2 regions of the Bacillus sp. LQ01 genome follow, and region 1 is predicted to be linked to the other one. Evidence: riboswitches for the same ligand, from Rfam matches in the RefSeq annotation. Region 1 holds a riboswitch; the other holds the start of a gene.
The links. Region 1 has a riboswitch for cyclic di-GMP ahead of AC22L0_RS01755 (SpaA isopeptide-forming pilin-related protein). Riboswitches for the same ligand answer to the same signal wherever they lie in the genome.

Region 1 (3,829 bases):
CAGATGGTTTAGGTGTTTTGATATTTGTCCTATTTTCGGGATTCACTTCAGGATAAGGTATAGATTTTTATATAGAAATGCTACCCTCTATGTTTTATCATAGAGGGTTATTTTTTTATGTAAAAATGATAGGAAATAATGAATAATATATGTAAAGAAAAAAGCGAGGTGAATGAGAGTGAGCAAATTTTTAATACCGTATTCATTTTCTATATTAAGTTTCTTTATTTCAGCAACAGCACTTGATTTATATGATAGGATGGGAAACGATAGTGAGCTGGTTTCGCCGAACATAATTGGAAAGATAATTCAATCTACTGCGCAAATGGGAGTCCTTACATTGTATTTCGGAGTACCTATTATTTTAGGTGGCTGTCTACTTGGTGAGCTATTGTTTAGAGGTATCATTTTACGATTTAAACTAAGCTATATTATATCTTTATTATTATATCTATTTTTAGCTTTTAGTATTGTTTTCGTAACGGTAGGCATTCCAACTACATATGAAGATTCTAATACATTTTTCATGGGGATAACTATGATTTGTGCTGTTACATTCTTTGTGAGTCGGAATATATGGGAAAACAAGTTAATAATGGAGTGACAAAATGAAATACACCTGTCCATGTTGCGGATATAAAGTTTCACTTTATTGGATCAGTTAGAAAACCGACTAGTGAAGATGTGAAGGATGCTAGTTGGCAGCGAATTTGTTAAGTAAAATGTTATTACTCAATTTAATGGGAGTAATAACATTTTTTATTTAGTACTGAAAGAATTACTGCTGTCTTAAAGTAATAAGAAGGAATAAATCGGTAAATTTTATTAATGGATATATTTTCAATAAATACAAAAGTATAGATGTATAGTCAGCTTTGTGTATTTAATGTTATCATATTGAATGATATGGAAATTTTTAATAGAATAAGTAACTAAAAATTCAAAGGTAATGAAGCTTTTGTTGTATAAAGAAAATACTTAGTAGTAATCAACAATATTAAAAATAAGATTCGTATTTATATAAATTTAGTAGAAATGGGGTTTTAAAAAGGAATGAGTATAAGCATAACGCGGCAAAAGATTTTGGCGGCCGCTTCTCAAATTGTACAATGTAAAGGGGTTGCTAAATTAACTTTAGAAGCAGTGGCAAAAGAGGCGGGTTTAAGCAAAGGTGGATTATTGTATCACTTTTCAAATAAAGAAGCTTTAATAGAAGGTATGATAGTCCGAGGGGTAGAGGATTATGAAGGGGCCATTTACAATAAAGTAGCGGAAGACTCAGAGAGGAAAGGGAGATGGGTTCGCTCTTTTGTAGAGGAAAGATTAAGTAATGAGAGAAGAACAGAAGAGTTGTCTAGCAGTATGATGGCAGCACTCATGTTAAAACCTGAATTACTTGAGCCATTACAACAATCATTTCAGCAACTGCAAAAAAATATAGAAAATGATGAGATAGATTCAGTTTGTGCAACAATTATTAGATTAGCAGCAGATGGATTATGGTATTCGGAATATTTAGGGGTTGGAAGACTAAGCCCCGAGTTAAGAGAAAAAGTGATTCAAGCTCTTATTAGTAATTCATATAAATAGAATATACTAACTATATAATTTAAAAATGATTCACCATTGCTTCTTTAATGTAGTGGTGAATTATTTTTTTTATTAGAAAAATAGAACAATTTTATAGAGTATTGAATTATAACCGTCCAGACGGTATAGTAATATTTGGTTTAAGAGGAAAATGAAACAAAAAAAGAATAAAAGATATTTTTAGCACACTATTCGAAAGGATAGGCCGCAAAGCTTAGAGTCTACGGTAATACATATTGGTTACTAAGATCGTCTGGTTGCACATTTTTGATGCAACCGGACGGTCTTTTTTTGTTATATAAATATAAAAAATAGGAAGGAACTATGCAAATGAAAAGTACTAAAAGACATATTTCAATGGTTTCATTAGTTTTTCTAGTATTATTTTCAGTGCTGAATGTGTGGGCTCCAGTTATTCAAGCTGCTGTGATGAAAAGTCCAGTGGACGAAATTAATATTTCCCGTACTGATGGCACGACATCTGAACCATATCAAGCCTCAGATGGTATGAAAGTAGAAGTGAAGTGGTCAGCTAAAGAAAAAATAAAAAGTGGAGATCAATTCACAATTGATATGCCAAAAGAGTTTCGAAAAGACCTTATGAATATGAGTTTTCCTTTAAAAGATGCTGAAGGAAAAACAGTTGGTACATGTGAGATGAAAAAGGGTCTATTAACGTGTACTATGGGTGATTACGTAGAAGGAAAGAACAACATTAAAGGTTCTTTATTCGTAGAATTCTACTTTGGTCTAGAAGCATATGATGGTGTTAAAGAAATTCCATTAGAATTTAACGTTGATGGTCAAATCGTAAATAAAGAAGTAAATGTAAGTAATACGACAGAGAGACCGAAGCCACAACCCAATACGGAAAATCTATTGAAATGGGGTTCTTATAATCAAGAAGATCCGTCTATTGCTGATTGGCTTGTATATGTAAATGCAACTGGAACAGAAATGCAAGATCTTAAATTAACAGATACATTAGGACCTGGGCATGAGTTAATTACAGACAGCGTAGTATTAGAAGAGGCTGTATTTGAAGATGGTTATGCACCAACAAATATTAAGCCAGCAAATTTATCTAACATTAAAATAAATGCAACAAAGACTGGATTTACAATTGAATTTCCAGACAGTTCAAAAGGCTATATTTTAAGATATAAAACAAAGGTTACAAATCCTGCTGCAAAACCTCATAAAAATACTGTGAAATTAGAAGGTAAAAATATTAAAACTGAAGAAAAAGTAGGACAAGTATTTGTGAGTGGTGGGGGAGGATCTGGTTCAGGTGACAATAATCCACCTAGCATTGAAAAAAATATAGTTGATGAGAATGGCAAGCTTGTAGAGAATGAGCAGCTAACACAAATGGATCAAGTTATTCAATACCAAGTTGGTACACATATACCGAACGATCCTTCTAAATACACATCTATGGTAATTAGTGATGATTTAGAAGATGTTTTAGAAGTATTAGAGGCAAAAGTGTATGATAAAAATGGCCAAGATATTACTTCTAAAGGGACGTTAAATATAGATAAACAAAGAAGTGAAGTAACATTTACGTTTGGTGAGAATTTTGATTATAAGTCATATGAAGACCAGATAATTAATCTTAGTATCAAGGCGAAAATTAAAAATAATGCAGACTTATCTTCTTACGTAGATAAGCAGATTCCTAATAAAGCGGAATTACATTTTGATGATAAAACATTAACATCAAAAGAAGTAACTATTACACCGCCTGAAGCTCCAAAAGATGGTACAGTATCGCTTCATAAAATAGATTCTGAGAATCCGAACAAAGGGTTAAAAGGTGCCGAATTTGAAGTTCGAAATAGTGCAAATGAAGTTGTTGCAAAACTGACAACGGACGAAAAAGGTTTTTCAGTACCTCAAACTTTAGCTCCTGGGACGTATAAAGTTTATGAAACAGTAGCACCAGAAGGATATCAAAAATTAACAAGCCCAGTAGAGGTTACACTTCAAGCTGGAGAAACAAAAACAATTGAAATTAAAAATACTGTGCAAAAGGGTCAAATTGAAATAAAGAAAATTGATTCGGAAAATGGTGAAAAACCATTAGCAAATGCAGAGTTTGATATAGTAAAAGACGGTGTAGTAGTCGAACATATTGTTACAGATAAAGATGGTAAGGCAATCTCTAAACCGTTAGCACTAGGAAAATATATTTTAAAAGAAACGAAAGCGCCTGAAGGCTACCAATTAAAAGAAA
Region 2 (3,829 bases), on a different contig from region 1:
ATATTTGATTAAAAAAGCACAAACCTTTTTAAATAAAGGTTTGTGCTTTTTCTTTAAAACATAATTGAAATTAAGAGCATTCCAATTCCGATAGAAGTAAATGTTGCAATTAGGCCCGGAATCATAAAACTATGATTTAATACGTATTTACCGATACCTGTTGTACCAGTACGGTCAAAGTTAATGGCAGCAACGATTGTTCCATAGTTTGGAATGAAGAAATATCCATTTACTGCAGGGAACATCGCAATCAGTAGCGCTGGTGGAATACCAAGAGATAGTCCAAGTGGCATTAAGGCACGAACTGTTGCTGCTTGGCTGTACAGTAAAATAGATAGAATGAATAGTGCGATAGCAAATAGCCAAGGTGCACTTGTTACTAAATGCTGAATCGATCCTTGAATCATATTTAAGTTTCCATTAAAGAAAGTATCTCCCATCCAAGCGATACCGAAAATAGCAACAACTGCTGTTGCTCCTGCTTTAAAGACGTTACCAGATACAATGCTTTCTACATTTGGTTTACAGAAAATAATAATAAGAGCCGCGATAGTTAACATAACCATCTCAATTGTGTTCGGCATAGAAAGACGGGCTAACTTCCCACCAACTATCCATCCTGGACGAAGTGCTTCAAATGAACCAAGAAGTACAACAAGGAAGGTTCCTACAAGGAAAAGGATAACTGATAATTTTGCGCCCTTTACACCTACAAATTCTTTTTTCTCTTCAAGCTTAGGAATTAATCCTTCTTTTAATCGTTTTAAGTATTCAGGGTCTTCATTTAATTCTTTTCCCATCTTACTAGCAACAAATGCAGCTATCATACAAGCGATGAAAGTAGAAGGGATACTTACTTTTAAAATATCTAATAAGGTGATTTTATAGTCAGCTAACATTGCTAAAAGTGCAACTGTTGCAGCTGATATAGGACTAGCTGTAATTGCTTGTTGGGAAGCAATTACGGCAATTGACATTGGTCGTTCTGGTCTAATTCCGGATTCGCGAGAGACTTCAGCGATAACAGGAAGTACAGAATAAGCAACGTGACCAGTTCCTGCACAAAGTGTAAATAAATAAGTAACAATTGGAGCAAAGAATGTAATGCGTTTTGGATTTTTTCGTAATGCCTTTTCAGCTAGATGAACAAGGTAGTCCATTCCTCCAGCGGCTTGCAAAGCACCAGCAGCTGTAATTACTGCCAAAATCATAAGCATTACATCGATAGGAGGCGCCGTTGGTTGTAAGTGGAAGACAAAAACGAGTATTGCCATACCAACTCCACCCATTACTCCTAAACCAACTCCGCCTAGGCGTGCACCAATAAAAATACAGAGTAACAAGGTAAGAAATTGTAGCCAAAACATGATAAACTACCTCCGAAATTCATTAGTTAAGATATATTCGAATAGTTTAATTTGAATGAAAATTAAATAAATACCCGAAGAAATCCTTGTTATTTATACATTTTTTATTATATAACATAAAAAAAGTAACATTCACGTACTTTTTGAAATTATTTTGAAAAAGCAATGCGTTAAAAATTTGTATTTATATCTCTAAATAAGTAGACATTTTGATTTATATGTTGTAATCTTTGAAAGAGAATAAATTAATTCTCATAGAACTCCCATATCGTTCAACTCGTTCAGCGAGAAAGGCAAACTGATGGAAACATGAGGACGCAAAACTACAGGAGCTAAGGTCGAAAGGCTACGCTAGCCAGTTACCGGACGGATAGGGTTGGTCTTTGCCAATGCTTTTACATTGGCTTTTTTTTATTCTCGAACATATTGAGAAACATTTTCAAACAAAATATTCATATATTTTGTTTTTTTGTTTATGTTGATTAAGGAAGGTGGATATTAATGAAAAAATATTGGCATAAGTTATCGTTCCTTCAAAAGAACGTCTTATTAACCGTACTAGTTATTTTGACGCTTGTTGGAAGTATGGGTGCGTTAAGTTTCAACATGTTTCAAAATAGTATGATGTCTTTATTTGAAAGGCAGTCTATTGAAACAGGAGAAATAGTATTAAAAAAATTGGATTTAGAGTTAGTTAGAGACATGGCGAAAGATCCTACAGCCGAAAAAGTGAAAAAAGAAAAGTTAACAGAGAAATTAGATGAAGTTTCAAAAGAATTGAAAAGTGTTGGACAAACGTATGTTACAGGAGCAAAGCCGAATGAAAAGCGAGAATTACAACTCGTTGGTTTGACTACAGAGTTAACAAATGCATTCCCTATAAAGACGGGAGATTATTATGAACAACCCGCTCATTGGATGAAGGCATACGATAAAGTGATTGATACGAAAAAGGCACAAATGACAGAAGTATATGAAGATGAAATAGGTTCGTGGGTGACAATATTAGAACCAATTACGGATGGAGAAAACAATATTGTTGCAATTATTGCGGCTGACTTAGATGCTTCCATTGTTCCTATTACAAAAGAGAAGTTTATGATACAGGGTTTACTCTTTATCATTATTTCATTAGCAATTGCGACTATTACTCAATTCTTTATCGTGCGTCACTCGTTAGCTCCATTAAAAGATTTACGAGAAGGGTTACGTAAAATTGGTGAAGGTGACTTAAGTGTTAAATTAAAAGAAAGACCAGATGATATTGGAATTATTAATGTTTATTTCAATAACACGATTGAAAAATTTAAAGGGATTATAGATAAAGTAAGGCAAACTGCTGAGCAAGTTTCTTCTTCTTCACAAGAATTGTCGGCGAGTACAGAGGAAAACAGCATGGCAGTTCAAGAGATTGCAAGTTCTATTGAAGGTTTAAGAGTAGGGGCACAGTCTCAAAAAACTTCAGTACAACAATGTTTAGGAATTGTACATGGAATGGAAGATAAGGTAGAAGAAATAACTGGGGCTGCAAAACAAGTTGCGGTTGCTTCTGAAGGTATGGAACAACATTCAATTGAAGGTAATGAAGTGATTGGACAAATTATTAATCAAATGAGTTTAATCCAAAATGCAGTACAAGATTTATCTTCCATCATTTATTCGTTAGAAACAAGGTCAAAAGAAATTAGTGATATCGTAACTGTAATTACAGGTATTTCAAATCAAACAAATTTATTAGCTTTAAATGCTTCTATTGAGGCTTCACGTGCTGGAGCAGCTGGAAGAGGGTTTGCAGTTGTTGCTGATGAAGTACGAAAATTAGCAGAACAAACGGAAGCGTCTGCAAAAGATATAGCGAAATTAATTGGTGAAACACAAGCTGAGACAGAAGATGCTGTAGTTTCCATGCAAAAAGGTTCAAAAGAAGTAGAAACTGGAATTTCGCTTGTTCAAAGTAGTGGAGATTTCTTTGAAAAAATCTCAAAATCAGCGCAATCTGTTACAGATCAAGTAAAAGCTGTTTCCGGTAATTCGAGTGACATTTTACAAAATAGCCAGAATATTGTTCAAGTCGTAAATGAATTATCACATATTGCAAATACTTATGCCAACAGCAGTAGTAATGTTGAAGAAAGCATGAAAGAGCAAGAAATATCAGTACAAGATATTGCAGAATTAGCGACTTCTTTAAGTTGGCTTTCTCAGGAATTACAAGAGCTTATTGGTGAGTTTAAAAGCGAATAAGGAGAAAGTTCAATTCTAATCAAGGGGGTATCTCCGCTACTGATTATGAATTGAACGAATCTGCCCTTTAATAAGGGATGAAAAAGGTGTGAATTTTCACACCTTTATTATATTTAAGAGAGGAATTTACATAAATATGAAATTAGCAATTTCTTATAATGAGATGGTAAAAGAATTTTTAGGAAAAGTAGAAGGAAGTATTAAAATACCTAAAGATG

Region 2: it holds a riboswitch for cyclic di-GMP, as region 1 does, so the genes downstream of both, AC22L0_RS24010 (methyl-accepting chemotaxis protein) here and AC22L0_RS01755 (SpaA isopeptide-forming pilin-related protein) in region 1, are expected to answer to the same signal.

Annotation. Positions count from the first base shown of each region.
Region 1 covers NZ_JBYEZL010000001.1:312,350-316,178, forward strand. The annotation lists gene AC22L0_RS01745 (hypothetical protein) at 179-604, shown strand; gene AC22L0_RS01750 (TetR/AcrR family transcriptional regulator) at 1,054-1,590, shown strand; cyclic di-GMP riboswitch class I at 1,763-1,855, shown strand; gene AC22L0_RS01755 (SpaA isopeptide-forming pilin-related protein) at 1,915-3,829, shown strand, end outside.
Region 2 covers NZ_JBYEZL010000004.1:107,936-111,764, forward strand. The annotation lists gene AC22L0_RS24005 (anaerobic C4-dicarboxylate transporter family protein) at 54-1,367, opposite strand; cyclic di-GMP riboswitch class I at 1,650-1,734, shown strand; gene AC22L0_RS24010 (methyl-accepting chemotaxis protein) at 1,869-3,611, shown strand; gene AC22L0_RS24015 (non-ribosomal peptide synthetase family protein) at 3,748-3,829, shown strand, end outside.